Regions from separate parts of the Bradyrhizobium sp. BR 10261 genome, predicted to be linked through region 1. Evidence: predicted binding sites of a transcription regulator. Region 1 holds the regulator's gene; each other region holds the start of a gene.
What was found. Region 1 encodes PhoB, which activates phosphate uptake and scavenging genes when phosphate is short. Its sites were predicted from a motif close to TGTCATNNANCTGTCAT; they were not measured.

Region 1 (10,366 bases):
GCGGCCCGCTCCGGCCTCATCACCGGCGTGCTGCTCGCCACCGCCCGCGTCGCCGGCGAAACCGCGCCGCTGCTCTTCACCGCGCTGTCGAACCAGTTCTTCAGCCTCGGCCTGAACAAGACCATGGCGAACCTGCCCGTCACCATCAACAATTTCGTCCAGAGCCCTTACGCCTATTGGAAGCAGCTCGCCTGGAGCGGTGCGCTGTTGATCACGCTCACCGTGCTTGCCCTGAACATTGGCGCCCGCATCCTCGGTGCCGAGAGGACCGCAAAATGACCGACCTGTCCGTATCCGTGAGCTCCAACGCTCACCTCGCCTCGCAGCAGCCGCTGCCGGAAGCTCCGGCCAAGGTGACGGTGCGCAACCTCAATTTCTATTACGGCGAGCACCAGGCGCTGAAGAACATCAATCTGACGCTCGGTACCAACCGCGTCACCGCCTTCATCGGCCCGTCCGGTTGCGGCAAGTCGACCCTGCTGCGCATCTTCAACCGGATGTATGACCTCTATCCGGGCCAGCGCGTCACCGGTCAGCTGATGCTGGACCAGACCAACATCCTCGACCCCAAGCTGGATCTCAACCTGCTGCGCGCCCGCGTCGGCATGGTGTTCCAGAAGCCGACGCCGTTCCCGATGACGATCTACGAGAACATCGCCTTCGGCATCCGCCTCTATGAGAAGATCTCGAAGTCCGAGATGGACGACCGCGTCGAGAAGGCGCTGCGCGGCGGCGCGCTGTGGAACGAGGTCAAGGACAAGCTCAACGCCTCCGGCCTGTCGCTCTCGGGCGGCCAGCAGCAGCGCCTCTGCATCGCCCGCACCGTCGCGGTGCGGCCTGAAGTGATCCTGTTCGACGAACCCTGCTCGGCGCTCGATCCGATCTCGACCGCCAAGGTCGAGGAGCTGATCCAGGAACTGTCCGAGAACTACACCATCGCGATCGTCACCCACAACATGCAGCAGGCGGCCCGCGTCTCCGACAAGACCGCCTTCATGTATCTGGGCGAGCTGATCGAGTTCGACGACACCAGCAAGATCTTCACGTCGCCGTCGGACCGGCGCACGCAGGATTACATCACCGGCCGGTTCGGCTGAGGAGACAGGACATGGCTTCCGAACATACCGCAAAAGCCTTCGACACCGACCTTCAGGAGCTCACCCGCCTGGTCGCCGAGATGGGCGGCATCGCCGAGCGCATGATCGTCGATTCCGTCGATGCGCTGATCCGCCGCGACGTCGCGCTGGGCCAGCGCGTCGTCACCATCGATGCCGAGCTCGACGCGCTCCAGAAGAAGATCGAGGAGCGCGCCGTGCTGACCATCGCGCGCCGCCAGCCGATGGCGGTGGACTTGCGCGAGATCGTCGGCGCCATGCGGGTTGCGACCGACCTCGAGCGCATCGGCGACCTCGCCAAGAACATGGGCAAGCGCGTCGCGGCGCTGGAGACGGATTTCCATCCGCTCAAGCTGTTCCGCGGCCTCGAGCACATGACAGACCTCGTGCAGCAGCAGGTCAAATCGGTGCTGGACGCCTATGCCGCGCACGATCTGCCGGCGGCGATGGCGGTGTGGAAGGGTGACGAGGAAGTCGATGCCATCTGCACCTCGCTGTTCCGCGAGCTCCTCACCTACATGATGGAGGATCCGCGCAACATCTCGTTCTGCATCCATCTGATGTTCTGCGCCAAGAACATCGAGCGGATCGGCGACCACGCCACCAACATCGCCGAGACCGTATTCTACATGATCGAAGGCCAGGCCATCACCGACAAGCGGCCGAAGGGCGACATGACGACGTTCGCCACGACGGTCCCGAACACCTGATTACGCAAGGAGCGACGAGCCCATGGGCGCACGCATTATGGTGGTTGAGGACGAGGAAGCTCTGACCGAGCTTCTCCGCTACAACCTCGAAGGCGACGGCTATGACGTGGAGACGGTGATGCGCGGCGACGACGCCGACACCCGCCTCAAGGAGCACATCCCCGATCTGATCGTGCTCGACTGGATGTTGCCGGGCCTGTCCGGGATCGAGCTATGCCGCCGGTTGCGGACGCGATCCGACACCAAGCAGCTGCCGATCATCATGCTCACCGCGCGCGGCGAGGAGAGCGAGCGTGTCAGGGGCCTTGCCACCGGCGCCGACGATTACATCGTCAAGCCGTTCTCGGTGCCCGAGCTGCTCGCGCGGGTGAAGGGCCTGCTGCGGCGCGCCAGCCCCGAGCGGCTCGCGACCGTGCTCGCCTTCGGCGACATCGAGCTCGATCGCGAGAAGCGCCGCGTGGCGCGCTCGGGCCGGCCGATCGATCTCGGACCGACCGAATATCGCCTGCTGGAGTTCTTCCTGGAGCATCCCGGCCGGGTGTTCTCGCGCGAGCAGCTACTCGACAGCGTCTGGGGCCGCGACATCTATATCGACGAACGCACCGTCGACGTGCATATCGGCCGCCTGCGCAAGCTGCTCAATCTCGGCCGCGAGCAGGACCCGATCCGCACCGTTCGCGGCGCAGGCTACGCGCTCGACGATCGCTTCGCGAAGGCCGAGCAGACGTCAAGCTAAGCTGCCCGCCAGCAAACAAAAAAAAGCGCGCCAGGTGGCGCGCTTTTTTTCGTCCCGGCCTGTACCGCGACGATGTCGTCTGAACCAAGTACTCAGCGCGTGCCCGGCTTCGCCGGCGCCCGTCGGCGATCCGCCGCCGGCTGATACGCCACGCGCGAGTGCTGGGCGCAGTAGGGCAGGCCGGAGAGCGCCTTGCCGCCGCAGAAGAAGAAATCCGGGCTTGAGGGATCGCCGACCGGCCAGTGGCAGGTGGCCTCGTTCAATTCGAGCAACGAGAGCCGCTGGCTCATCGGCACAACGTTGTCGTAGGTAACAGGTTCAGCCTCGACCTCGACCTCGAAAGCTTGCGCAAGCGCGGTGTTGCCGCGCGCCATGGGGCGGCTCACCCGCATCATGTGCTGCGCGGGACGCGCCTTGCGCGGCCGCGGAGCTGCTGATGAGGGGCTCTTGGCGCGGCCGGACAGGCCGAGCCTGTGCACCTTGCCGATTACGGCGTTGCGGGTCACGTTTCCAAGCTCAGCGGCGATCTGGCTGGCCGAAAGTCCGGCCTCCCAGAGCTTTTTCAGCTGCTCGACGCGATCATCTGACCAGGTCAAAACCGTCATTGCATCCTTTCCTTCGCCGGCGCCAGCCATCTGCGGGGCCTCACGACGAATGCCTAAGCTTCGAAAAACCCGTGCCGCCAGAATCCCTTAAGGCTCGCCGGGCGCACCAGATGCGCCCGAACGTTTACGCCGGTACATGAGGACTTTTGGGATCAGAACCGCTGCACGAGATGTCGTATCTGACAAGCCAAACGCTACAATATGCCGTGACTCACGCGCAAGAGTCCGCCGACTCGCGTCCACATGTTCCGTGGCGAAAATCCCGCAAAATCGCCACCGCAAGACTACGGATTCAGCGTTTCGCGAGGCTTTCCGGGCGGCATTGACACCCGTATTGCCAAGCATAAGATAGTCGCGCGTGCCGCCCTTAAAAGGCGGCACGTTTCGTTTTCCGGGCCAAATGACGCGCTGCGCCATGCGTGTTCAGGCCGTCCGAAACATCCTGATGACCACCAAAGAGATCGTCATGACCAACAGCGCCGCGCCGCATTTGCTCCCCGTTTTCGCCAGGGCCGATATCGGTTTTGAGCGCGGTGAAGGCGTCTGGTTGATCGCAACCAATGGCGATCGCTATCTCGATTTCACCTCGGGCGTTGCGGTCAATGCACTCGGCCATGCCCATCCGGCGCTGGTCAAGGCGCTGCAGGAGCAGGCCACGAAACTCTGGCACATGTCGAACCTGTTCCAGAGCCCTGACGGCGAGAAGCTCGCTGCGCGTCTTTGCAATGAGAGCTTTGCCGACTTCGTGTTCTTCTGTAATTCCGGCGCCGAGGCGCTGGAGGGCGTGATCAAGCTGGTCCGCCATCATCACTTCTCCAAGGGCCATCCGGAGCGCTATCGCATCATCACCTTCGAGGGCGCCTTCCACGGCCGCACGCTCGCGACGCTGGCCGCGACGGGATCGGCAAAATATCTCGAAGGCTTCGGTCCGCCGATGGACGGCTTCGACCAGGTCCCGCATGGCGACATCGAGGCCGTGAAGAAGGCGATCGGTCCACATACCGCCGGCATCCTGATCGAGCCGATCCAGGGCGAGGGCGGTGTGCGTCCGGCGACATCAGCCTTCCTCAAGGCGCTCCGCCAGCTCTGCGACGAGAAAGGCTTGCTGCTGGCCTTCGACGAGGTGCAGACCGGCATGGGCCGCACCGGCGATCTCTTCGCCCATCGCCGCACCGGCGTCACACCCGACGTGATGTCGCTGGCGAAAGCGCTCGGCGGCGGTTTTCCGATCGGTGCGATCCTGGCGACTGCAGATGCGGCCGCCGGCATGGGCCCCGGCTCGCACGGCTCGACCTTCGGCGGCAATCCGCTGGCGATCGCGGCCGCGAACGCCGTGCTCGACGTCATGCTCAAGCCCGGCTTCTTCGACCACGTGCAGAAGATGTCGCTGCTGCTCAAGCAGAAGCTCGCCTCCGTGATCGACCGTCACCCCGATATCGTCAGCGAAATCCGCGGCGAGGGGCTCTTGATCGGCATCAAGGCCGTGGTGCCATCGGGTGATCTGGTCGCAGCCTTGCGCAACGAGAAGCTGCTCACCGTCGGCGCCGGCGACAATGTCGTGCGCTTCCTGCCGCCCTTGATCGTCACCGAGGCGGAAATCGAGGACAGCATCGTCAGGCTCGAACGCGCCTGCACGGCGCTGTCAGGCAACAAGCGGGCGGCAAGCTGATGAGCAAGGCACCCAAGCACTTCCTCGATATCAACGAGCTGCCGCTGTCGGAGCTCAAGAGCATGCTCGCGGCCTCCTCCGCCATGAAGGCGAAGCAGAAGGCGCATCAGCCGGTGCGTCCGCTCGAGGGCAAGACGCTGGCCATGATCTTCGAGCGTCCGTCGACCCGCACGCGCGTCTCGTTCGACGTCGCCATGCGCCAGCTCGGCGGCGAGCCCATCATGCTCACCGGTGCCGAGATGCAGCTCGGCCGCGGCGAGACCATTGCCGATACCGCGCGCGTGCTGTCGCGCTATGTCGACGCCATCATGATCCGCATCCTCAACCATGAGGCGCTGCTGGAGCTCGCGGCGAATGCCACCGTTCCTGTGATCAATGGCCTGACGCGGCGTTCGCATCCGTGTCAGGTGATGGCCGACCTCATGACCTATGAGGAGCATCGCGGCCCGATCGAGGGCCGCACCGTGGCCTGGACCGGCGACGACAACAACGTGCTGGCGTCCTGGGCGCATGCCGCCGAACGCTTCAAGTTCAAGCTCAACGTCGCAACGCCGCCGGAGCTTGCCCCGAAGAAGGTGATGCGCGACTGGATCAAGGCGACGGACGCGCCGATCGTGCTCGGCACCGATCCCGAGGCCGCCGTGAAGGGCGCAGATTGCGTTGTCACCGACACCTGGGTGTCGATGGGCGACAAGGAGGGCGAGCACCGTCACAACGTGCTCAAGCCCTACCAGGTCAATGCCAAGCTGATGTCGCTGGCCAAACCCGATGCGCTGTTCATGCACTGCCTGCCCGCCCATCGCGGCGAGGAGGTGACCGACGAGGTGATCGACGGCCCGCAGTCAGTCGTGTTCGACGAGGCCGAAAACCGCCTGCACGCGCAGAAGGGCATTCTGGCCTGGTGTTTTGACGCGGTGAAGTAGGCTCACTTGTAGCCCGGATGGAGCGCAGCGAAATCCGGGGTTCTTAACGCGGAAAGGCTTCCCCGGATTGCGCTGCGCTCCATCCGGGCTACGCCGCCCGCCATTCTGAGCACGGAATGCGGGGGGCTTCCATTTCCGCCCTCCGACCCCAGATAAAGCGCCATGGTTTCCCAATCCCCCGACATGAAAACCAGGCCCGAAAGCCCGGTTCGCGCGCCTTCCGCAGTTCCCGTCGATGACGCCGTGCTGCCCTACGAGGTCGATGCGCTCGATGTGCGCGGCCGTCTGGTGCGGCTTGGCCCGGCGCTCGACGACATCCTGACCAAGCATGATTATCCCGCACCGGTCGGCAAGTTGCTCGGCGAAGCCATCGTGCTGACGACGCTGCTCGGCTCGGCGCTCAAATTCGAGGGCCGCTTCATCCTGCAGGCCCAGACCGACGGGCCGGTGTCGTTCCTGGTGGTCGACTATCAGGCGCCCGATCGCCTGCGCGCCTATGCGCGCTTCGATGCCGAGCGCCTCGGTGATGCCAAGAACGCTGGAATGAATTCCGGCACGCTGCTCGGCCGCGGTCATCTCGCCATGACCATCGACCAGGGGCCCGATATGAGCCGTTACCAGGGCCTGGTCGCGCTCGACGGCGGCAGCCTGGAAGACGCCGCCCACGAATATTTCCTGCGCTCCGAGCAGATCCCGACGCGCGTGCGCCTTGCGGTCGGCGAGGAGTGGCGCTCGAGCGACGGCGGCAAGCACCGCTGGCGCGCCGGCGGCATGCTGATGCAATTTTTGCCAAAGGCGCCGGAGCGCGCGCGGCAGGCCGATCTGCATCCCGGCGATGCGCCCGAGGGCCTTGAGGCTCACAGCGTCGCCGAAGACGATGCCTGGGTCGAGGCGCGCTCGCTGATCGAGACAGTCGAGGACGTCGAGTTGATCGATCCCGATCTCTCCGGTGAGCGGCTGCTCTACCGCCTCTTCCACGAGCGCGGCGTGCGCGTGTTCAACCCGCTGGTCCTGAAAGCGCAATGCTCCTGCTCGCGCAACGCGGTCGCGTCCATGCTGAAGAGCTTCTCGCCTGACGATCGCAGCGCCATGGTCAAGGACGACAAGGTCGTCGTGACCTGCGAGTTCTGTAGCTCGGTGTACGAATTCACGCCGGATGAAGCGGGCGTCGAGGACGCGTAGGCGCCAGCATTGTAGGGTGGATTAGCGAAGGGTAATCCACCTCTTTTGTCTCTGCGGAAACAGCCAGTGGTGGATTACGCCTTCGGCTAATCCACCCTACGGCACTCTCACCTACCGGCACGGTCACCCGCCTCTAATTCAACACCCGCTTGTTGTCAGGGCTGTCCAGCGAGAACGTCGGCACGTCGATCTCGAAGCGCTCGCCGGTTTCGCTGACCATCAGGTAGCGGCCGGTCATGAAGCCGGAGGCGGTGGAGAGTGGCACGCCCGAGGTGTATTCGAAGCGTTCGCCGGGGGCGAGCACGGGCTGCTCGCCGATCACGCCCTCGCCCTTGACCTCCTGCTGCCGCCCGGTGGCATCGGTGATGATCCAGTGCCGCGTCTTGAGCTGCACGGTCTCGTCGCCCGAATTGGTGATCACGATGGTGTAGGACCAAAAATACCGCGAGCGGTCGGCCGAGGACTGTTCCGGAACAAAGTTCGGCTCGACGGTCACTTCGATCTGGCGGGTCACGGCGCGGTACATGGCTGGCATCATAACGAAAACCCGGCCAGGAACCAAACGCCGCAGGCGGCCTTGGCGACATCGTCCCGCCCGAATTCACGAAGAAGTACACCCCAGATGTGATCCGGCCGCTTTGCGAGGCGGCGACCGGACCGGTACACTCCTGAAACGTCGCGATTTGCGGAAGGGTTTTTGGGCCCCCATGACCATTGCCGATCAAGTGACGGGATCGACGATCGCGGGAACCGCAGGCGCCAAGCCCGCGGAGGCCAAACCGGTCGACGCGAAGCCGCGCGTCGCCGCGCCGGCCATCACGCTGCCTGCCATCGGCGAGCGCGAGCTCAGGCTCGATCTGTTCCGCGGCCTCGCGCTGTGGCTGATCTTCATCGACCATCTGCCGCCCAATCTGCTGACCTGGTTCACGATACGCAATTACGGCTTCAGCGACGCCACCGAGATCTTCATCTTCATCTCGGGCTACACCGCAGCCTTCGTCTACGGCCGCGCGATGCTGGAGAGCGGTGTCGTCATCGCCACGGCGCGCGTCCTGCGGCGGGTCTGGCAAATCTATGTCGCCCACGTCTTCCTGTTCACGATCTTCCTCGCCGAAATCTCCTACGTCGCGACCAGCTTCGAGAACCCGCTCTACACCGAAGAGATGGGCATCATGGATTTTCTCAAGCAGCCCGACATCACCATCGTGCAGGCGCTTCTCTTGCGCTTCCGTCCCGTCAACATGGACGTGCTGCCGCTCTATATCGTCCTGATGCTCGCGCTGCCGTTGATCCTGTGGTCGATGAAATGGCGGCCCGATGTCACGCTCGCGCTCTCGGCGCTGCTTTACGCGGCGACCTGGCAGTTCGATCTGTACTTCTCCGCCTATCCGAACGGTTTCTGGGCGTTCAATCCCTTTGCCTGGCAGTTGCTGTTCGTGTTCGGCGCATGGTGCGCGCTCGGAGGTGCGCGACGCATGTCGCGCATTCTGGCTTCGCCCGTGACGCTGTGGATCTCGATCGCCTATCTCGTTGCGGCGTTCTACGTGACGCTGACCTGGTACGTCCCGCAGCTTTCGCACTTCATGCCGAAGCGGATCGAGCAGTGGATGTATCCGATCGACAAGACCGATCTCGACGTGCTGCGCTTCACGCATTTCCTGGCGCTGGCCGCGCTCACCGTGCGCTTCCTGCCGCGGGAATGGCCGGGCCTGAAATCGCAATGGTTGCGGCCGCTGATCGTGTGCGGCCAGCACTCGCTGGAGATCTTCTGTCTCGGCGTCTTCCTCGCCTTTGCCGGCCATTTCATCCTGGCCGAGGTCTCCGGTGGACCCGCCATGCATGCGCTGATTAGTCTCTCAGGAATTCTGGTCATGTGGGCGATGGCCTGGGTGATTTCGTGGTACAAGCGCGTAGCTGACAAGAGCGGTGCGAAAACCAAAAACGCCGTCGGCAACGCCGATCTGGCGGGAGGGGGCTGATGAAGGCGAAGGTTATCCTGAGCCTGATCCTGCTATGCGGGTACCTCACCGCGCCTTCGGCGCGCGCAGACGAGGCTGCGCCTGCGACGCCCGCGATCCCTGCAGCCTGTGAAGTGCCGCCTTATCTGCTCGCCACCGAGAGCCAGCTCCCCAAGGTCGCCGACGCCGTCAAGGCGGGCAAACCGCTTGAGATCCTCGTGGTCGGAAGCCGGTCGACGACGATCCCATTTTCGGAAAGCAGCTCCTATCCGGCACGGATGGAGGCGGTCTTGAAAGAGAAACTGCCCCCTTCGGAGACCGTGCACGTATCCGTAGAACTACAGAGCAAGAAGACGGCGGAGGAGACCGCCGGAACCTTCGTTAAGCTGATGGAAGCAAAAACACCTACTTTGGTCATCTGGCAGACCGGGACGGTGGATGCTATCCGATCGATCGATCCCGATGACTTTCGCGGCGCCGTGACCGATGGGGTCGCTGCGCTGCAACATGCAGGGGCCGACGTCGTCTTGATGAATTTGCAATACAGCCCGCGCACCGAATCCATGATCTCGGCACCGCCTTATCTCGACAATATGCGGGTGGTGGCGCAGGAGCATGATATTCCGCTGTTCGATCGTTTCGCGATCATGCGGCAGTGGAATGATCAGGGGCAGTTCGACCTGTTCAGCGCCTCGCGCGGCCCTGAGCTGGCGAAGCAGGTCCATGATTGCCTTGGCCGGGCGTTGGCGCAGTTCGTGATCGATGCTGCCCATCTGGGGCCGACCGAGCAGCAGAATTGAGGTCTAGCGTTAATGAGTTCTTTCCGCCCTTTTGGCCTGTCGACATGGTTGTCCGCGCCCGCAGTGGCGACGCTGCTGATGCTGATGCCTGTGCTGCAGGCACCTGCCCGAGCTCAGGCCGCCCAGGCGACTGCCGCGCCGCAGCAGGCCGCTAACCCAGCGCCCACCCCGTCGTCGCAGACCACGGTTGCGACGACGGCCCAGCAGCCCACCGATCAGCGCGGCCTCACCTCGCGCGCCATCGACAAGGTGAAGCAGGTCGCAAAATCCGCCGGCGATATTTTCAGCCGCGTCCCCTGCCTGCCGCCGAAGGGCGGCGCCAAGACGATGGGCTCGCTGCCGCATGTCGCGGGCAAGCTCGTCGCGGGCCAACCCGTCGTCATCGTCGCGTTCGGCTCGTCGTCGACGGCGGGCTATGGCGCGAGCTCGCCCGACTTCAACTATCCGAACCGTCTCGCTGCGCAGCTGCGCCGGCAATATCCGACCGCTGACATCACCGTCATCAATGCCGGCGTCGGCGGCGAGGACGCGCCCGAGATGATGAAGCGCCTCCAGAAGGAGGTGATCGACGTGCATCCGGATCTCGTGATCTGGCAGGTCGGCACCAACGCCGTGCTGCGCAATCTCGATCCCGGCGACACCGCCAAGATGGTCGAGGACGGCATCAC
Region 2 (10,366 bases), on a different contig from region 1:
GCGCTGGTCGTTGCGGTCACGCGCGAGCTCCGAGCGCTTGATGAAGGTCGAGAAGTCGGTCCCGGCGATCTTCACCTCGATACCGCTCTCCTTCACTTCGAGCACTTCGCAGGTCACGACCGCGCCCTTCTTGACATCGCCCGGCTCGGCGAAGGGGTCGCCTTCGAGCTGCTTGATGCCGAGCGAGATGCGCTCCTTCTCGACGTCCACATCGAGCACCACGGCCTTCACCATGTCGCCCTTCTTGTAGTTGTCGATCACCTGCTCGCCCGGAAGCTTCCAGTCGAGGTCGGAGAGGTGGACCATGCCGTCGACGTCGCCCTCGAGGCCCAGGAACAGACCGAACTCGGTCTTGTTCTTGACCTCGCCCTCGACCACCGAACCGGTCGGATGACCTTCGACGAAGACCTCCCACGGGTTGCGCATGGTCTGCTTGAGGCCGAGCGAGATGCGGCGCTTGACGGAATCCACTTCCAGCACCTGCACGTCGACTTCCTGCGAGGTCGACACGATCTTGCCGGGGTGCATGTTCTTCTTGGTCCACGACATCTCGGAGACGTGGATCAGGCCTTCGATGCCCGGCTCGAGCTCGACGAACGCACCGTAGTCGGTGATGTTGGTGACGCGGCCGGTGAAGCGGGCACCCAGCGGGTACTTGGCTTCGATGCCCTGCCACGGATCGTCAAGCAGCTGCTTCATGCCCAGCGAGATGCGGTGCGTCTCGTGGTTGATCTTGATGATCTTGACCTTCACGGTCTGGCCGATCGAGAGCACCTCGGTCGGGTGGTTGACGCGGCGCCACGCGATGTCGGTGACATGCAGCAGGCCGTCGATGCCGCCGAGATCAACGAACGCACCATAATCGGTGATGTTCTTGACCACGCCGTCGATGACCTGACCCTCTTCGAGGTTCTGCACCAGCTCCTGACGCTGCTCGGCGCGGGTCTCTTCGAGCACCGTGCGGCGGGAGACGACGATGTTGCCGCGACGGCGGTCCATCTTGAGGATCTGGAACGGCTGCGCGTTGTTCATCAGCGGCGCAACGTCGCGGATCGGACGGATGTCGACCTGCGAACGCGGGAGGAAGGCAACGGCACCGTCGAGGTCAACGGTGAAGCCACCCTTGACCTGGTTGAAGATGACGCCCGTGACCTTCTCGTTGTTCTGGAACGCCTTCTCCAGCTTGCCCCAGCTCTCTTCGCGGCGCGCCTTGTCGCGCGACAGCACGGCCTCGCCGAGGGCGTTCTCGATGCGATCGAGGAACACTTCCACCTCGTCGCCAACCTTGATTTCGCTGTCACGGCCGGGGCCGGAAAATTCGCGCAGCGCAACGCGGCCTTCGGTCTTCAGGCCGACGTCGATGACGGCCATGTCCTTTTCAATTGCAACCACCTTGCCCTTGACGACCGAGCTCTCCTGCAGGTTGCCACCCGCGAAGGACTCGTCGAGCATCGCGGCGAAATCGTCACGCGACGGGCTATAGGTATCAGCGGAAGTCGAAGCCATTTGTTCTCCAGTTGCGGATGTCTTGCCGGCCGTTGGATTCATGGGCGTATCGCGCGCGCAGTGTCGGAAGGCCCGCAAGACCTTCGAGCGACCGTTCGCTGCTCCGGCCTGAAGCCGAAACAGCGGAAACGGGCCGGCAGAGGCCCGCGCGTTCGATACGTGGAATCGTTGTGTCCGGAGCCTGGATCGCGTCGATCCCCAAACAGGGACCGAGAGTATCGACCTCAAAGAGCGGGAGCGGGCACTTCCTCCAATGACGGCTGCGGCTTAGCCCCGCGACCGGCCCGCTCGGACGGCCTCGATAATGTCGATGGCGGCCCGGACGCCGCCTTCTATATCCAGTTGGGAGTTATCTAGCAAGTAAGCATCCAGGGCCGGTTTTAAAGGCGCAATCGGCCGGTTCTTGTCCCGTTCGTCGCGCCGGATGATGTCGGCGAGCACGGCCGCCTCGTCCGCTTCCTCGCCCCGCGCCCTGGCCTCCATGGTGCGCCGGCGAGCGCGGACCCTGGGGTCGGCCACGACAAAGATTTTCACATCGGCATGGGGGCAGATCACGGTTCCAATGTCCCTTCCGTCCAGCACGGCCCCGGGCGGGTCGGCGGCGAATTGCCGCTGGAAATTGACCAGGACCTCACGGACTTTGGGGATCGCCGAGACGATCGAGGCGCCCTCACCGGCCTCCTGGGTCTTCAGGGCGGGATTGCCGAACTTTTCGGGATCGAGTTCCAGGGCGGCTTGCACCGCCGCGGCCTCGTCGTGGAGATCGTTGCCGGACTGCATCAGGGCATAGGCCACCGCGCGGTAGATCACGCCGGTATCGAGGTGACGATAACCATAGTGATGGGCGAGGCGCTTGCCGAGCGTGCCTTTGCCCGAGGCCGCGGGACCATCGATGGCGATAATCATGAGAACTCGGCCCCAAGCGAGCGCATCATTGGGATGAAGTCAGGGAAACTGGTGGCGATGAAGGCGGTGTCGTCGACGATCACCGGCTGGTCGGAGGCGCAGCCCATCACCAGCGCGGACATCGCGATGCGGTGATCCATATGGGTGGCGACAGTCCCGCCGCCGGGCACATGGCCGCGACCCTCGACGATCAGGTCGTCGCCGGAGACCTCGACCTTGACGCCGTTGACGCGGAGCATCGCGGCGGTGGCCTCGAGCCGGTCGGATTCCTTGACACGCAGCTCCTGCAGGCCCCGCATGATGGTGGCGCCTTCGGCAAACGACGCCGCCACGGCCAGCACCAGATATTCGTCGATCATCGAGGGCGCGCGCTCCGGCGGCACCTCGACGCCGCGCAGCTTTGAGGCGCGCACGCGCAGGCGTGCCATCGGCTCGCCGGCATCACCGCGCATTTCGCTTTCCTCGATCGACGCGCCCATTTCACGCAGCGTCGTGAACAGGCCGGTGCGCAGCGGATTGGTCATCACGTCGGACAGAACGATGTCGGAGCCTTCGACGATCAGTGCCGCGACGACAGGGAAAGCTGCAGACGAGGGATCGGCGGGCACGATGACGGTCGCGCCATGCAGCTCGGGCTGGCCGACCAGCGTGATGCGGCGGCCGTGAGCTCCCTCGGCGACCGAGGTGATGTCGGCGCCGAAATGCTTCAGCATCAGCTCGGTGTGGTCGCGGCTGGCCTCGCTCTCGATCACGGTGGTGGTGCCCGGCGCGGCGAGGCCGGCCAGCAGCACTGCCGACTTGATCTGAGCGGAGGCGACCGGGGTCTTGTAGGTGATCGGCAGCGGATGGCGCGCGCCCTGGATGGTCAGGGGCAGGCGGCCGCCCTCGCCGCCAGAGACGACCTTGGCGCCCATCTTTTCGAGCGGATCGAGGATCCGGCGCATCGGGCGGCTGCGCAGCGAGGCATCGCCGTCGAAGTCAGCCGAGATCGGGCAGCCGGCAACGGCGCCCATGACCAGCCGGCAACCGGTGCCGGAGTTGCCGAAATCCAGCGCCGCCTTGGGCTGGGCAAAGCCGCCGACACCCACGCCATTCACTTTCCAGGCGAAATCGCCGGTGCGCTCGACCTTCGCGCCGAGGGCCTGCATGGACTTGGCGGTGTTGAGGACGTCCTCGCCCTCGAGCAGGCCCGTAATGCGGGTCTCTCCGACGGCCAGCGCGCCCAGGATGAGGGCACGGTGGGAGATCGACTTGTCCCCGGGTACCCGTACTTTTCCGGTCAGGGGACCGCTTGGGCTCGACTTCAGGGGTGTCGGCTTGTCGGAATGGGTCAAGATTGTGTCCTTGGATGCGCCTCGGAGGCTGGCGGGCACCTACCACATGGCCCCCCCGCCGTCACGAGCATGTCTTTCTCCCGTAATGCGCTATTGACAGCGGGCCGCCAACTAGCCAAGTGAAACACCGCTTTTCAGACATCCCAGGATTCCTCTGCCGTGGCCAAGTCCGAACTCGGAACCAAACGTATTTGCCCGACCACGGGCAAGAAGTTCTATGACCTCAACAAGAATCCGGTGATCTCGCCTTATACCGGCGAGGTTGTGCCGATCGCGCCCGTGGCGCCGGCCCGCGGCACCCGCGGGGCCGAGGCGCGCCACGCTGCAGCTGCGGACACCGCGCCGGAGCCGGCCGAGAACGAAGAGTTGGTTTCGCTCGAGGAGGCCGATGCCGAGGAGAACACCGGCAAGGTCAAGGCCGTCGTGCCCGAATCCGAGGACGATATCGAGGTCGACGAGACCCTCGACGACGACGATGACGATGATTCGACCTTCATTGCCGACGAAGAAGAGGGCGATGAGGACGTGACCGACATCATTGGTGATGTCGGAGGCGATGAAGAGACTTGAGATCAGTCCCGATCTGTGAAAAAGGGTGCACCGCGCGAGTCGGAAGGCTCGCCGGTCGGGAGTGATCCCCCAGGATCATCCCAAGGGTTAAGGGGCCATAGCTCAGCTGGGAGAGCGCTTGCATGGCATGCAAGAGGTCGGCGGTTCGATCCCGCCTGGCTCCACCAGCCTTCGCGAGCTTCGGCTCGGCAAGCCTGAGGAAGTCCCTCGTAGCGAAGTGAGCGAAGGCGGCGCGCCTGGCAAAACACAATGCCGGCGAGGTGCCGCACACGTCAAAATACGGCCCTTGGCGAATTCGCACGTATTTCGCTTTCGACGACGCCGCACGAGCTGCCGCATTCGAGCGATATCTGAAGTCAGGCTCTGGTCGCGCATTCGCCAAGAAGCATTTCTGATCTGCGCGTTCGGGGCCTACTCCCCGATCACCGCATTCAACCGATCCCTCAGCGCGACAATCTCGTCTTTCATCGCGACCAGCTCCGACACCGTGCAATCCGACGCCGCGAGGATCGATTGCGGCACGCTGCGCGCTTTCTCCTTCAGCGCATGCCCCTGCGGGGTCAGGGCGATCAAGACCTGACGCTCGTCCTCGCTCGAGCGCGTGCGCTTGACGAGGTGCGCGGCCTCGAGCCGCTTCAGGAGCGGCGTCAGCGTGCCTGAATCCAGAAACAGCTTTTCGCCGATATCCTTCACCGGCACGTCATCGCGCTCCCACAGCACCAGCATGACAAGATATTGCGGATAGGTCAGGCCGAGCCGGTCCAGCAGCGGCTTGTAGACGCGGTTGAAGGCGTGCGCGGCCGAATAGACCGCGAAGCAGATCTGGTTGTCGAGGCGTTGCGGATCGAGGGTCGATAATTTGCGGGCCATAGAGAATCTCTTGAGACTGGCCCGCATTGTGGGACCGGGCGGGCCTACATTCAATTGCGAACAATTAAATGTGAGGCTTGCGGATTTCAATTGCGCGCAATCTAATTGTTTGCAATACAGAGCGCACCCCAACCGAAGCCCCTAAGGGAGACGACAATGTCCGTGAACGTCCTTTACAAGACCAGCGCAAAAGCCACCGGCGGCCGCGACGGCCATGCCGCGACCCTCGACGGCGCGCTCGACGTCAAGCTGACCACGCCGAAGGAGCTCGGCGGCGGCGGCGGCGCCGGCAACAATCCCGAGCAGCTGTTTGCGGCCGGCTATGCCGCCTGCTTCATCGGCGCGATGAAGTTCGTGGCCTCGCAGGGCGGCCCGAAGGTTCCCGCCGACGCCTCCGTGACCTCGACCGTGGGCATCGGCCCGCGCTCGGCCGGCGGTTTCGGCCTCGACATTGATCTCGCCGTCTCGCTGCCGGGCCTGTCCCGCGCGGACGCCGAAGCGCTGGTCGAGAAGGCGCACCAGGTGTGCCCCTACTCCAACGCAACGCGCGGCAATGTCGACGTTCGCTTGACGGTCGTCTGATCCCGACGGTGAAATGGCTGGCCCGGGATCCCTCTCAGGCCGGCCGCTTCCGCGAGATTTCCCACGCTGCGGGATTGCGCGGCGACGCATACGCCCCCACGCGACAAGCCATTGCTGGCGCGTTCGAACCTCGCTAGGCCTGTGATCAATATCGACACAGGGGAAGCAAGGCATGACTGACACCGCCACAGGCGCAATGAGCGGACTGCGCGTCATCGATCTCACGCGCGTGCTTGGCGGCCCCTATTGCACCCAGATCCTCGCCGACCACGGCGCCGACGTGATCAAGGTCGAGCCGCCCGCGGGCGACGAGGTGCGCGATTGGGGCCCTCCCTTCCACGAGGACGATGCGGCCTATTTCATCGGCATCAACAGAAACAAGCGCTCGATCGGCCTCGATCTCGCTTCCGAAGGCGGCCGCGTCGTGCTGCTGAAGATGCTGGAGACGGCCGACGTCCTGATCGAGAATTTCAAGCCGGGCACGCTGGAGAAATGGGGCATCGGCAACGATGTGCTCGCCCAGAAATTTCCGCGCCTCGTGCATTGCCGGATCTGCGGCTTCGGCGCCGACGGCCCGCGCGGCGGCAACCCCGGCTATGACGCCATCATCCAGGCCATGACCGGCATGATCGCCGCGACCGGATCGCCCGAGAGCGGCCCGATGCGGATCGGCGTGCCCTTGGTCGACATCACCACAGGCCTTTACGCCGCGATCGGCATCCTGATGGCGCTGTCCGAGCGGCAACGCTCCGGCAAGGGCCAGTTCCTGGAGACGACGCTGTACGAGACCGGCCTTGCCATCATGCATCCGCACACCGCGAATTATTTCATGCATGGCAAGCCGCCGTCGCTGACCGGCAACGAGCACCCGAACCTCGTGCCCTACGCGATCTTCCCGACCAAGACCGACAACATCTTCATCGGCGTCGGCAATGACGGCACCTTCCGCAAGCTCGCCAAGGAGATCGGCAAGCCCGAGCTCGGCACCGACCCGCGCTTTGCCCGCAACAAGGACCGCATCGCCAATCGCGAGGCGCTGCGCGCCGAGCTCGCCGCGGTGTTCAGCCAGCACGAGGCCGAGCCGCTGTGCAATCGCCTGCTCGCCGCGGGCCTGCCCGCAGGCCCCGTGCAGAAGATCGACCAGGCGCTGACCAATCCGCACACCGTCGCTCGCGGCGATGTCATCGAGAAGGACTGGTACAAGGGCGTGGCTTCGCCGATCCGGCTTGATCGCAGCAAGCCGAGCCTGCGCCGGCTGCCGCCGAAATTCAGCCAGCACTCCCAGGAGGTGCTGGGCGAGTTCGGCTACTCAAGGTCGGAGATCGACGCGATGGTCGAGAGCGGCGTGGTCTGCGGGCCCGAGCGCAGGCGCTAGAGCCCGCATCCTAGGTGCTCTCCCTCCCCCGCTTGCGGGGCGCGACGAGCCTCGCTCGCGCTGAGAGGGTTGGGGAGAGGGTGTCTCAACAACGGGACAATCCCCCAGAGGAGAAAGCCCTCACCCGCGCTTCGCGCGACCTCTCCCGCAAGCGGGAGAGGTTTTCGAATCCGCGGCCCGATCGTCAGCCTCACATCACCAATGCCGCAGTGCGGCGCGAGCATTGGTGTGCACCGCGAACGCCGGCCGTTGCGCGGCGCGTTCGCCTATTTGACGACTTCCCTTTTCCGGCGCTTGCCGCTTTCGTTTCGGCCGCTTACACAGTCATGTGAACGTCATATGGCGCTGCTAGCGCAAGCGCTTCTTTATTGACGGCTGAGGGAGGTTTCTTGATGGCTCTTCGATTTTTTGGGGCGGCTGCCGCTGTCGCAATTGCAGTCGGCATGACGGCTTCGCCGGCGCTGGCCGTGACTGAAATCCAGTGGTGGCACGCGATGACCGGCGCGAACAACGACGTCATCGTCAAGCTCGCCAACGACTTCAACGCGGCGCAGAGCGACTACAAGGTCATTCCGACCTACAAGGGCAGCTATCCCGACACCATGAACGCCGGCATCGCCGCGTTCCGCGCCGGCAATGCGCCGCATATCATGCAAGTGTTCGAGGTCGGCACCGCGACCATGATGGCCGCGACCGGCGCCGTGAAGCCGGTCTACAAGCTGATGGCCGACGCCGGCGAGAAGTTCGATCCGAAGGCCTATCTGTCCGCGATCACCGGCTACTACTCGACCTCGAAGGGCGAGATGCTGTCCTTCCCGTTCAACTCGTCGTCCACAGTCATGTGGGTCAATCTCGACGAGCTGAAGAAGGTCAATGCCGAGATCCCGAAGACCTGGCCCGAAGTGTTCGAGGTCGCCAAGAAGCTGCACGACAACGGCCATCCGACCTGCGGCTTCTCCAACTCCTGGGTCACCTGGGTCAATCTCGAGCAGCTCTCCGCCTGGCACAACGTGCCGCTCGCGAGCAAGGCGAACGGCCTTGATGGCTTCGACACCAAGCTCGAGTTCAACGCACCGCTGCAGGAGAAGCATCTCGAGAAACTGGTCGAGCTGCAGAAGGACAAGACCTACGACTACGCCGGCCGCACCAACCAGGGCGAAGGCCGCTTCACCTCGGGCGAGTGCGCGATCTATCTGACCTCGTCGGCCTTCTTCGGCAACGTCAAGGCGCAGGCCAAGTTCAACTTCACCGCCGTGCCGATGCCTTACTATCCCGACGTCAAGGGCGCGCCGCAGAACTCGATCATCGGCGGTGCCTCGCTCTGGGTGATGGGCGGCAAGTCGGCCGACGAGTACAAGGGCGTCGCGAAATTCCTGACCTTCCTCTCGGACACCGATCGCCAGGTCTACATCCACAAGGCCTCTGGCTATCTGCCGATCACCAAGGCCGCCTACGAGAAGGCCAAGGCCGAGGGCTTCTACAAGGATCAGCCCTATCTCGAGACCCCGCTGCTCGAGCTGACCAACAAGGAGCCGACCGAGAATTCGCGCGGCTTGCGCCTCGGCAACATGGTCCAGCTGCGTGACGTCTGGGCGGAAGAGATCGAGCAGGCGCTCGCCGGCAAGAAGACCGCCAAGCAGGCACTCGACGCCTCGGTCGAGCGCGGCAACACCATGCTGCGCCAGTTCGAAAAGACCGCCGTAAAATAAGGCGAAGGCGCCGGCGGGCCGCATCGATCAGCGGCCCGCCCGCGCTACTCCATCATGCAAAAGCAAGCGATTTTCCAATCAAAGCTGCTGCCTTACGCGCTGGTTGCCCCGCAACTCGCGATCGTCCTGATTTTCTTCTACTGGCCGGCCCTGCAGGCCGTGATCCAGTCGTTCCTGCTCCAGGACGCTTTCGGCCTCTCGACGAGCTTCGTCTGGTTCGAGAATTATGTCGAGCTGTTCAGCGAGCCCGCCTATTTCGAGACTGTCGTCCGCACCTTCTTCTTCTCGTTCGCGATCGCGGCGTCCTCGCTCTCCGTGGCGTTGCTGCTTGCGGTGATGGCGGACAAGCCCTTACGCGGCGGCGCGGTGTATCGCACGCTGCTGATCTGGCCCTATGCGGTGGCGCCGCCGGTCGTCGGCGTGCTCTGGGTGTTCATGCTGCACCCCTCGCTCGGCGTGCTCTCGCGCTATTTGCGTAGCACCGGCATCGAATGGAATCCGCTGCTCGACGGCAACCAGGCCGCGACACTCGTCATCCTCGCCGCCGCCTGGAAGCAGATCTCCTATAATTTCCTGTTCTTCCTCGCAGGGCTCGCGGCGATTCCGAAAAGCGTGCTCGAGGCCGCCGCGATCGACGGCGCGCGCCCGATGCGGCGGTTCTGGACCGTGACCTTCCCGCTGCTGTCGCCGACCATCTTCTTCCTCCTGGTCGTCAACATCGTCTACGCATTCTTCGACACCTTCGGCATCATCGACACCATGACGCGCGGTGGCCCCGGCACCTCGACGGTCACGCTGGTCTACAAGGTCTACAATGACGGCCTGATCGGCGGAAATCTCGGCAGCTCGGCGGCGCAATCGGTGATCCTGATGATCATGGTCATCGTGCTCACCGGAATCCAGTTCCGCTTCGTCGAACGCAAGGTGACCTACTGATGGTCGAGCAAGAGGGCTTCAGGCGTTACGTCGCCCACATCATCCTCTGGATCGGGATCGCGATCGTCGCCTTCCCGGTCTACGTGGCCTTTGTCGCGTCGACCCAGGACAACGCGTTGATTGCCAACGGCCAGATGTCGCTGCTCCCGGGCGGCCATTTCTTCGAGGTCTATTACCAGACGATTTTCGTCGGCACGAGCGGCACGACCCGCGAGCCCGTCGGCAACATGATGTTCAATTCGCTGGTGATGGCGCTGGCGATCGCGATCGGCAAGATCGCGATCTCGATCATCTCGGCTTATGCGATCGTGTATTTCCGCTTTCCGTTCCGGATGGCGATCTTCTGGATCATCTTCATCACCCTGATGCTGCCGGTCGAGGTGCGCATCTATCCGACCTACAAGATCGTCGCCGATTTGCACATGCTCGACAGCTATGCGGGCCTGGCGTTGCCGCTGATCGCATCGGCGACGGCGACGCTGCTGTTCCGCCAGTTCTTCATGACCGTGCCGGATGAACTCTTGGAGGCCTCGCGCATCGACGGCGCCGGTCCCTTGCGCTTCTTCTGGGATACGCTG
Region 3 (10,366 bases), on a different contig from region 1:
TTCGGATCGCGACGATCAGCTCCTGCCCGATGCCGCCGGCGCCGACAAAGCCCATGACCGAGGCCTCGCGCACATTGATCTCGAAACGCAGCAGCGCGTAGCTGGCGTAACCCGCCGAGACCTGCGGCAGGATCGCAAAGCGCATGCACGACACCCAGCTCGCGCCGGTGGAGCGGATGGCCTCGACCGGCTTCATCTCGGCGTTCTCGACCATCTCGGAAAACTGCTTGCCGAGCGCGCCGGTGGAATGGATCGCGATCGCGAGCACGCCCGCCACCGGACCGAGGCCGAAGGCCATGACGAAGATCAGCGCGAACACGATGCCGGGCACCGTGCGCGCGAATTCAAGCAACCGGCGCACCGTGAAGCGCAGCCAAGGGGCGGGTGAGGTGTTCTCGGCGGAGAAGAAATTGAGCAGGAAGGCAAGGACGGCGCCGATCAGCGTGCCGACATAGGAGATCAGCAGCGTCTCGCCGAGCAGCTTCAGCCATTTGCGCAGGCCCCAGAACCACTCGCCGAGATCGGTCCAGACCCGCTGGCCGCTGTCGAGGGTGAGGATGCGATTGAAGTAGCTGACGAAGTTGCCGAAATAAGTGAAGAAGGTGCGCAAATTCACCTCGGCGCCGATCGAGGCCACGATCAGCGCGGCGACGAACAACGTGAAGCCCGCCAGCAGGCGCAGGCGCTTGCGTGCGACCGCTTTGCGATAGGCGGCGTTGAGGGCGGCGAGCTGCTGCTCGGGAAGGATCGAAACCGCAACCGTCATCGAAGGCACAGATCCATCACAAACAGATCCATCAAGAAAAGAGCCGGGTCCATCGACCCGGCTCGAGTAGCCTCGTCCCGACGAGCTCAGGACGCCTTCTTACGCAGATTATCGACGAACTTAATCAGATCGAGGGTCTTGTTGTAATCGTCGTTGGCGATCGGCTCCCACGGCTTGTTCTTGCCGTCGGAGAGCTTCTTGAACGCCTCGGGATCCTTCTGCGCCGCATCGAGGAAGGCTTTCTTGATGGCGGCCTTCATGTCCTCAGGCAGGTCGCTCAGATAGGCGTAGGGCGAGTTGATGATGAGGTCGGACTTCACGACGATGCGGAAGTCCTCCTTCTTCATCGGCGTGCCATCGGCCGACTTCACCATGCCCTTGTTCAGCATGCGGGTCAGGTTGGAATCGTCGTCCGCGTTCCACCAATTGGCAGCGACGTCGACGGTTCCTTGCGCGAGTGCGAGAACGGCATTCTCGTGGCTGCCGGTGAAGACGACCTTCGAGAAATAGGCATCGGGATCGATGCCGAGCGCGTTCAGCTTGAAGCGCGGCATGTTGTTGCCCGAGGTCGAGTTCGGATCGACCAGGCCCAAATTCTTGCCCTTGAGGTCCTCGATCTTCTGGTACGGCGATTTCGCCAGCACGTAGAACACCGAGTAATAACCCTTCGAGCCGTCGGAGTTGACGTCGATGACGAAGGCGTCGGTCTTGACGCCGGTAAGCCGGGCACGCGCGAACGAGGCCGGGCCGTAATAGCCGATGTGGATGTTGCCGGCGCGCTGGCCCTCGATGAGGGCGGCGTAGTCGTTGGCGACACGCAGCGTCACCTTGACGCCGAGCTCCTTGGACAGATAGCTGATGAAGGGGGCGTAACGCTCGGTCACGCCCGAACCGTTCTCGGCCGGAATCGCGGCGAAGGTGATCTCCGGATATTTCGCCCTCCAGTCTTCGGCGGAAGCGGATCCGGCAAAGGTCAGCGCGGCGGCGCCGGCAAGAACTAATCTGCGAGTGATCATGATGCCCTCTTCATCTGATAGGAGCGGTTGACGCAAAACTGGTCATGACGGATGCGACGCGGCTCAGGCCGCCGCAGCCGTTCCGAGTGCCGGGACCCCCTCGGGCACCGGCGCAGGCGTGCCGCCCAGGATTTCGGCGGCTTCGAGATCGTAGAGCTCACGCGCGACAAGGTCGGTCAGCGCGGACGGCGCGCCGTCGAACACCACGCGGCCCGCCGCCATGCCGATCAGGCGATCGCAATAGCTGCGCGCCAGATCGAGCGAATGCAGGTTGCAGAGCACGGTGATGCCGAAATGCTTGTTGATGCGCAGCAGCGCATCCATGACGATCTTGGTGTTGCGCGGATCGAGCGAGGCGATCGGCTCGTCGGCGAGGATGATGTCGGGCTGCTGCACCAGCGCCCGTGCGATCGCCACGCGCTGCTGCTGGCCGCCGGAGAGCTGATCGGCGCGCTGCGCCGCGAGCGAGGCGATGTCGAACTGTTCCAGCGCCGACATCGCCAGCGCCTTGTCCTGCTCGGGCCACACTTGCGACAGCGAGCGCCAGGCCGGCATGGTGGCAAGACGGCCCATTAGCACATTGGTCAGCACGTCGAGCCGGCCGACCAGGTTGAACTGCTGGAAGATCATCGCCGACCGCGCCCGCCACTGCCGCAGTTCCTTGCCGCGCAGCGCGGTGACGTCGAGGCCGTCGAACAGGATGCGGCCCCGCGTCGGCGTCACCAGACGATTGATTGCGCGCAGCAGGGTCGACTTGCCGGCGCCGGAGCGCCCGATCACGCCGACGAAGCCGCCGGGGGAAATTTGAAACGAAGCCTCGTCCACCGCGGCTTTTGCGCCAAAGCGGCACGTCAGACCTTCAACCACCAGCATGCAGGGCTCCAGAGTAGCTGGACCCCACCGCTATCCCCGGCGGTTGACACTTGTATGACACGCGCAATGCGGCGTGGCGATCCTGCACACTTCATCCCCTGTCATCGTATCGTCATGACACCGTCATTGTGCCGCTCGAACAGATGCGACATTGGCCAGGCTGGCATGGTGGGACTGGGATCACGACAAATTGCGTGCGGCGCTGCCCGATTTCCGCACGCTCGCAATTGAAGATTTCCCGTCGGCATACGAAGCAGAGCCAAGTCTCCCTTCCAGCAAACCAAGCGCGGTCGCGTGACAGACATTTTCATCGAGGGTGGCCGGACCCTTGTTAGCTCCGAGCTTGCCGAAACTTCCCTCTCCGTATCCGGAGCCGACATTGTGCAGATCGATGCGTCTCGCGGCCGGCCGCGGCTGGCGATCGATGCGCGCGGTTTGCTGGTGCTGCCCGGCATCGTCGATCTGCATGGCGATGCCTTCGAGCGGCAGATGATGCCGCGCGCCGGCGTCGATTTTCCGATCGACGTCGCGCTTGATGACACCGACCGCCAGGTCATCAGCAACGGCATCACCACGGTGTTCCACGCCACCACCTGGTCGTGGGAGCCGGGCCTGCGCAGCGGCGACAATGCCAGGCGCCTGCTCGAGGCGATCGAGCGGCGACGACCGCACTTCGCCGCCGACACCCGTTTTCACCTGCGCCACGAGACCTATAATCTCGATGCCGAAGACGAGATCGGCCAGTGGCTGGCCGAGGGCCGCGTCGACCTGTTCGCCTTCAACGACCATATGGACGGGGTCGTTGCCGACATCTCGAATCCGCGCAAGCGCAACCGCATGGTGGAGCGCACCGGCCTGTCGGGCGAGGATTTCGACAAGCTTGTCGCGCATATCGTGTCGCGCGCAGCCGAGGTTCCGGCCTCGATCGTCCGGCTCGCTGCTACGGCCCGCGCGGCCGAGGTGCGGATGCTGTCGCATGACGATGCGACGCCGGCGATGCGCCGGAATTTTCGCGCCATGGGCGTGAGGCTCGCCGAGTTTCCGATAACCGAGGAGACGGCGCGCGAGGCAGCTGATCATGGCGATGCCATCGTCTACGGTGCACCGAACGTCGTGCGCGGCGGCAGCCATACCGGCTGGACCAAAGCCTCCGACATGATCGCCAAGGGGCTCTGCACGGTGCTGGCTTCCGACTATTACTATCCGGCGCCGCTGCTCGCCGCATTCCGCCTCGCCGCCGACGGCGTGCTGCCGCTGGCAGCGGCCTGGAAGCTGATCTCGTCGGCGCCGGCGCAGGCAACGGGCCTCACCGATCGCGGCACGCTCGCCGCAGGCCATCGTGCCGACATTGTGCTCGTCGACGACAGCATGCCGTTGCGGCCGCGGCTGGTCGCGGTGATCGCGGCCGGCAAGCTCGTCCATCTCACCGATGCGACGCGTCTGGCTGGCATCGCGGCGACACCGCGCGAGACTATCGTTGCAGCATAAATTAGTTATGCTTGGGCAATGACAGGTTTTCCCCGCTACGCGATCTATTTTGCCGCCGGCGCCGACCACGCGCTCTCCCGCTTCGGCGCCGAGCTGCTCGGCTATGATGCCTACACCGGCGACGAACTGCCCTTTCCCGGCGACGCCCTGGGCGTCGCCGCCGACTGGCGCGACGTCACCGCCGATCCCCGCAAATACGGTTTTCACGGCACGCTGAAGGCGCCGATGGCGCTGGCAGCGGGCAAGACAGAGGCCGAACTCGCCGCGGCCTGCGCGACATTCGCCGGCAAGGCGCGCCAGATCCCGGTGATCCGCCCAATCGTCGATTCCGTCAGCGGCTTCATCGCCGTCATTCCAGCCGAGCCGGTTGGCGCGCTGCAACAGCTCGCCGCCGATGGCGTCCGCGATTTCGATTGCTTCCGCCAGTCCCTGAACGCGGAAGACCGCGCGCGGCGCAAGCCGGAAAAGCTCAGCGAGCGCCAGCGCGATTATCTCGATCGCTGGGGCTACCCTTACGTGATGGAAGAATTCCGCTTCCACATGACGCTGACGGGGCGGCTCGATGCCGAGCGGCGCGGCCCGATCCTGGAGATGTTGCGGGCAAGTTTTGCGAGGCTGAAGCTGGAAAAGCTGGCGATCGATCGCATCGCGCTGTTCAGGCAGGATGATGCCAAGGCGCGCTTTCGCATCATCGGCGAGTGGGCTCTGGCGCGGCTGGAGCTCAGCGCCAGCTCACGAGATTGAAAGCGAGCGCCACCGCGCCGACCAGAACGAGGCTGGTCGCCCAGACTGCATCGAGATTGAACCAGCTTCGCGAGACGAACCTCAATCCCAGATGGCGGTAGACTAGCCACGCCAGACACCCGCTGGCGCCGACCATGGCGGTCACGTGCACCAAGGACACCAGCACCGCCATCCCGAGGCTTGACTCAATAAGGCTTGCCTTCATCAGCGCGCCCGCCGCCTCATGGCCGGCATCGAGATCGAAGGCCTGACAGAGCCCGAGATAGATCGGCACCAGCATCAGGGCGGCGCCGTGAGCGATGGCGACGGCAAACGACCAGAGCGCCAGTTGTGTCGGCGGAATTCGGGCCAGCGCGCGCGGATGACGACGCTCGATCAGCCGATAGACGCCAAAGCCGATGACGAGAAGGCTCGCACCGAGCTGGATTGGACGCTGCCACTCGGCCAGCACGAACAGAAACGCGAATGGCAGCAGCACGAGAAGCGTTGCCAGGAGATGCCCGGCCGCCAGAGCCCACAATGCACGAAAGAGCGCGCGCGGGCTCTTGTCCATGAGCCCGGCTGAAACTGCGAGCGGCCATCCCATTCCCGGATTGACTCCGTGGTAGAAACCGCTCGCAGCAAGCGCGAGCCACAGCCAGCCAACCGCCGGGCCCGCATGCGTCCCATCTAGACCGACGGGTAGCAAAAGGAGTCGGTCGAACAGTCGCCGCCCTCGAGCCTGATCTGGTGCGCACGATATCCGTCGGGGAAGCTCACGAAATAGTCCCTGTCGAGCTCGATGCCGCCGTTGCGACCGACATTGGCCATGACTTCCACGCCCGGAACCCCGTCGGGATAGAACTGGTCGTCCCAGGTGGAATAGAGCGAGTTGGTCCAGTATACGCGCCGGCCATCGCGGCTGATCTCGACCATCTGCGGACCCGCCGCAAAGGCCTTGCCGTTCGGATGGGGCGTGCGCCGCGCGATGCCGCCGATGTGGACGGAGCCCGCAAGCTTCGGCTTTCTGGGATCACTGACGTCGTACTGGCGCATTTCACCCGTGCCCCAGCACGAGACATAGAGAAACCGGTCGTCCATCGACAGGTCGATGTCCGTCACCAGCGGCGGCACGGCGCCAAATCCCTGCAGCAGCGGCGGGAGCTTCTCCTTTGGCGCGGCTTCGGGAGGGATCGTGGCCGTCTTTTCGGCATGGAATTTTCCACCCTCGCGCCACCAGGTCCAGATCGATGCTTCGAGGTTGGTGGTGTCGACCACAACGCCAACGAAGCCGTATTCGCGAACCGGATCGTGCGCGGGCCGCACCTCCAGCGCCATCTGATGATTGGCGCCGAGGTCGATGGTCTGGACGTTGCGCCGGGCGCGGAGATCCCAGAAGTGGAGACGATGGCCATATTTGTTCGACAGCAGATCCTCCGGGACGATCCCGTTCTCGAACTGCGGCGGTAACGCCCATTCGCTCGTCACCATGTAGTCGCGCGGCAGGTTCCACCAGAAATCATAGTGCAGCGTCTGCGGACCGCGGTCGATCTCCCATCGTCCAAGGACCTCGAATGTCTCGCAATCCATGATGAAGACGCCTGGAGGGCCATTGGTGCCATCCTTGCCCCCGCCACCCAGCGTGCTCACATAGATGCCGTCCGGCCCGCAATGAATGGTGTGCGGCCGCGAGTAGCCGGTCTTCTTGAAGACTTCCTCGGGTTCGATGATCTTGTGGATCTTGGCCTTGGTCGGATCGGGCTTGGTATCGATGATGTAGATCCGCGACGAGCGCAGCCCGGGAATGATGAGATAACGCCGCTCGATGAAGGCGTGTCCGGCCAGCGGCGACAAGGCCGAGGAGCAGGCATTCCAGCCGAAGTGATGAAACTCATCGCCCTTGTTGGGCATCGTCACGGTGTGGACGATCTGGCTATAGGTCGGCGATCCCGGCTTGACGTCGATGACCGCGAGAGCGTCCGGCTTCGAGAAATCCGGACTGAGCAGCAAGGTGTAGGCAAAGTTCTCCGCAGGCGCTTCCATCGCAAGCCTGGGCGATGCGTGAAAGGTGGGATCCGGCCTCATCGTCATGGCACTGCCTCCCTGTTCTGTCGGTTCGCTCCAACCTGGCTCGGGATAACGGCAAAAGAAGAGCTGTTGCGCGATGTCTTGTTACGCGATGACTTGTTACGCGATGACTTGGGATTCTCCGCAGGGCCGGTTGGCGAGCGTACAATATGCCATCGCCGGGCTGCGCGAAACTGGCGTAACCGCGATAATTCGACGCCTCACAGCCGAAATTGGCAGACCCCGTCATTGCGAGCGAAGCGAAGCAATCCAGACTGTCTCCGCGGACACATTCCTGGATTGCTTCGCTCCGCTCGCAATAACGAGGGAGAGAATTACTTTCCCCAGCGCAGCGCCAGCGCGTCGCGCTCCTTGGCTAGTTCCAGCAATCCTGCGCGCGTTGCCGGATGCAGCGGTTGCAGCGGATGGCGCACCGCGTCGGACTTGATCACGCCGCCGGCCTGCATCATCGCCTTGCAGGCGATCAGGCCGCATTGGCGGTTCTCGTAATTGATCAGCGGCAGCCAGCGTTCATAGGCGGCCTTCGCCTTCTCCCGGTCGCCCGCGAAATAGGGATCGATGATCTGGCGGATACCGTCGGGATAGCCGCCGCCGGTCATCGCGCCGGTCGCGCCGGCATCGAGATCGGCCATCAGCGTGATGGCTTCCTCGCCATCCCAGGGGCCCTCGATGTCCTTGCCGCCGGCCTCGATCAGGCTGCGGAGCTTTGACGCCGCGCCCGGCACCTCGATCTTGAAATAGCGGATGTTGGAGAGCTCGCGCGCCAGCCGCGCCAGCAGCTCGACCGACAGCGGCGTGCCCGCAACCGGCGCATCCTGGATCATGATGGGGATGGTGATCGCGCCCGAGAGCACCTTGAAGAATTCGACGATGCCCTTCTCCGGCACGCGGAAGGTGGCGCCGTGATAGGGCGGCATCACCATCACCATGGCGGCCCCGGCGGCCTCGGCCTGCTTGCTGCGCGCCGCGCACACCGCCGAGCTGAAATGGGTGGTGGTGACGATCACGGGCACGCGGCCGGCGACATGCTCCAGCACCACATGCATCACGGCCTCACGCTCGGCATCGGTCAGCACGAACTGCTCGGAGAAATTGGCGAGGATGCAGATGCCGTTCGAGCCGGCGTCGATCATGAAATCGATACAGCGGCGCTGGCCCTCGAGATCGAGCTCGCCGCGCTCATCGAAGATGGTGGGTGCGACCGGAAACACGCCGCGATAGGGGCGCTGAGCCTTATGTGGGGTGACCGGCATCGAAATTATCTCCCTGTCGTCCTGTCGTTGGAGCTTGGTACCGCTACCATTTACAGGTCGCGGGCAGGGCCGGCAATGCCGATCCACGTTCCATCAAGCTGGGAAAGAAGCCCTAGGCGGACTTCACGGCGCCGAGGAAGCCCTCCACCGCGGTGCGGAGGCGGTCAGCGTCGGCCGACATCTTGGTCACGGACTGGAACAGCACCGTGCCGGCATTGCCGGTCTCCTGGTTGAGCTGGGCCACGCTGCCGATGGTGTCGGTGACCTCGCGGGTGCCCTGGGCCGCATGCTGGAAGTTGCGCGAGATCTCGGTGGTGGCCGCGCGCTGCTGTTCGACGGCGGCGGCGATGGCCGTCATCTTCTCGTCGATGCCGCCGATGGCGCCCCCGATCGAACGGATGGCGGCAACGGCCTGGCCGGTCGCGCTCTGGATCTCCTCGACCTGGCGCGAAATCTCTTCGGTGGCGGTCGCGGTCTGCGACGCCAGGCTCTTGACCTCGCCGGCAACCACCGCAAAGCCGCGCCCGGCCTCGCCGGCGCGCGCCGCCTCGATGGTGGCGTTTAGGGCGAGCAGATTGGTCTGGCCGGCGATGGCGTGGATCATCTTCACGACTTCGCTGATGCGGCCGGCGGTCTGGTCGAGGATCTCGACGGTGGCGTTGGTCTGCTCGACCTGCGCCACCGCCTCGCGCGCATCGCGTGCGCTGGACTGCACCTGCGCGGAGATTTCGCCGACCGAGGCCGAGAGCTCCTCGGTCGCGGCCGCGATGCTTTCGAGATTGTTGGTGGCCTGCTCGGCGGCGGACGACACCGCGGCCGTCTGGCTGCTCGATTCCGACGTCAGCGTGCGCACGTCGGTCGCAGTGGCATCGAGCTCCTTGGCCGATGCCGCGACGCTCTGGATCACCGCCTGCACGGTGTCATCGAAGCTACGGCATGCCTCGTCCACGGCGCCGGAGCGGGCGAGCTGCAGCGCCTGCTGCGATTCGCGTTCCCGGCCGAGCCGTTCCGCGATGGCCGCGCTCTCGCGCAGGCTTTCGAGCGCGGCGGCCATGGTGCCGAACTCGTCGGGATAGCGGGATTGCGGAACCGGCGTTGCGTAATCGCGCGCGCTGATCCGGGCGATGGCGTCGAGAATGGCCCGCACCGGACGCATCAGGCGGTTGCGCACGACATAGACACCGGCCAGCGTCACTGACAGCGCCAGCAGGAACGCGAGCGACTGCACGATGAGATTGGTCAGCGCCTTGGCCTGAACGGTCTCGGCTCGCACGATCGACTGGTCGAGCGCCGTGGTCGCGATACCGACAATGAGCGGAAACGGCGACTGGCACAGCGCATTCCAATCCGCCGCTGCCATCGCAGGCTTGCCGCTGCCGTCAAAACTCCTGGTGAGATCGCCGATCTGCTTGAGAACACCGTCGGTCTTGGCCTGCGCGTCCCTTGCTGCGCTCACCAATTCTGCCGGAACATCGGGGGCTGCCAGCAACTCGGCCATGCCGGCCCAGCCGGAGGCAATGGTACCGTCCCACTGTGCCACTGATCGCTTTTGAGTGTCGTCGAGCGGCTTGCTGCTGTTGACGTTCGAGCGCAGCGACGAGCAATGGATGCCATAGCGGTCGCGCACCTGCCAGGCGAGGCGGCGGACCTGGACCATGCGGGCGATGAAGGGATCGTTCATCCAGGCCCGGTTCGACACCGCGGTCGAGGCGAGGTTCGCCGTGTCGATGACCTTGGTGACGGCATCGTACCAGGGGTTGGCGCGCTCGATCTTCCGCTCGGCGCGCGGACGTTTGGCTTCATCATAGAACAGCTGGAATTGCGGCGCGGCCTCGCTCCAGCCCTGCTTCAGCTTGCTCGCCAGCTCGTCCCGGCGGGCAAAGTCGACGCTGGCCATCGCGGCGATGACGCCTTCATAGCCGCCCTGCTCCGCCTTCTCCGCCTCGGCGAGCTTTGCGCGCGGATCGTCCTCGCCGAGGATCGCGCTCTGGGCGTCGCCGCGATTCTGGCGGAGCGCTACCACGCCGTGGAAGATCGCCTTGTCGGCGGCGGCAAGCCGCGCTGTCTCGAGACTGTCGTTGTAGCGGCCGAAGGCCCCGACCATCTGGATCGCCGTCGAAGCCAGCGCGCCGGCCGCCAACAGGGCCATCAGGGTCAGG

Region 2: a site for PhoB is predicted at 7,466-7,482, ahead of ugpB (sn-glycerol-3-phosphate ABC transporter substrate-binding protein UgpB). Genes of this name have one in related genera too.
Region 3: a site for PhoB is predicted at 2,699-2,715, ahead of phnC (phosphonate ABC transporter ATP-binding protein). Genes of this name have one in related genera too.

Annotation. Positions count from the first base shown of each region.
Region 1 covers NZ_JACOFQ010000016.1:100,141-110,506, forward strand. The annotation lists gene pstA (phosphate ABC transporter permease PstA) at 1-279, shown strand, start outside; gene pstB (phosphate ABC transporter ATP-binding protein PstB) at 276-1,097, shown strand; gene phoU (phosphate signaling complex protein PhoU) at 1,109-1,825, shown strand; gene phoB (phosphate regulon transcriptional regulator PhoB) at 1,848-2,561, shown strand; gene HYH07_RS20045 (GcrA family cell cycle regulator) at 2,654-3,166, opposite strand; gene HYH07_RS20050 (aspartate aminotransferase family protein) at 3,633-4,835, shown strand; gene argF (ornithine carbamoyltransferase) at 4,835-5,758, shown strand; gene HYH07_RS20060 (Hsp33 family molecular chaperone) at 5,921-6,940, shown strand; gene apaG (Co2+/Mg2+ efflux protein ApaG) at 7,074-7,466, opposite strand; gene HYH07_RS20070 (OpgC domain-containing protein) at 7,648-8,919, shown strand; gene HYH07_RS20075 (SGNH/GDSL hydrolase family protein) at 8,919-9,698, shown strand; gene HYH07_RS20080 (SGNH/GDSL hydrolase family protein) at 9,711-10,366, shown strand, end outside.
Region 2 covers NZ_JACOFQ010000049.1:24,974-35,339, reverse strand. The annotation lists gene rpsA (30S ribosomal protein S1) at 1-1,506, opposite strand, end outside; gene cmk ((d)CMP kinase) at 1,774-2,412, opposite strand; gene aroA (3-phosphoshikimate 1-carboxyvinyltransferase) at 2,409-3,746, opposite strand; gene HYH07_RS34600 (TIGR02300 family protein) at 3,906-4,316, shown strand; tRNA gene HYH07_RS34595 (tRNA-Ala) at 4,408-4,483, shown strand; partial or broken gene HYH07_RS36500 (GIY-YIG nuclease family protein) at 4,547-4,711, shown strand; gene HYH07_RS34590 (MarR family winged helix-turn-helix transcriptional regulator) at 4,728-5,186, opposite strand; gene HYH07_RS34585 (organic hydroperoxide resistance protein) at 5,343-5,768, shown strand; gene HYH07_RS34580 (CaiB/BaiF CoA-transferase family protein) at 5,941-7,143, shown strand; gene ugpB (sn-glycerol-3-phosphate ABC transporter substrate-binding protein UgpB) at 7,536-8,852, shown strand; gene ugpA (sn-glycerol-3-phosphate ABC transporter permease UgpA) at 8,907-9,788, shown strand; gene ugpE (sn-glycerol-3-phosphate ABC transporter permease UgpE) at 9,788-10,366, shown strand, end outside.
Region 3 covers NZ_JACOFQ010000003.1:332,698-343,063, reverse strand. The annotation lists gene phnE (phosphonate ABC transporter, permease protein PhnE) at 1-766, opposite strand, end outside; gene phnD (phosphonate ABC transporter substrate-binding protein) at 853-1,782, opposite strand; gene phnC (phosphonate ABC transporter ATP-binding protein) at 1,846-2,655, opposite strand; partial or broken gene HYH07_RS36710 (chloramphenicol acetyltransferase) at 2,807-2,953, shown strand; gene HYH07_RS05440 (alpha-D-ribose 1-methylphosphonate 5-triphosphate diphosphatase) at 2,950-4,143, shown strand; gene HYH07_RS05435 (DUF1045 domain-containing protein) at 4,162-4,887, shown strand; gene HYH07_RS05430 (hypothetical protein) at 4,865-5,473, opposite strand; gene HYH07_RS05425 (selenium-binding family protein) at 5,557-6,957, opposite strand; gene HYH07_RS05420 (dihydrodipicolinate synthase family protein) at 7,269-8,207, opposite strand; gene HYH07_RS05415 (methyl-accepting chemotaxis protein) at 8,320-10,366, opposite strand, start outside.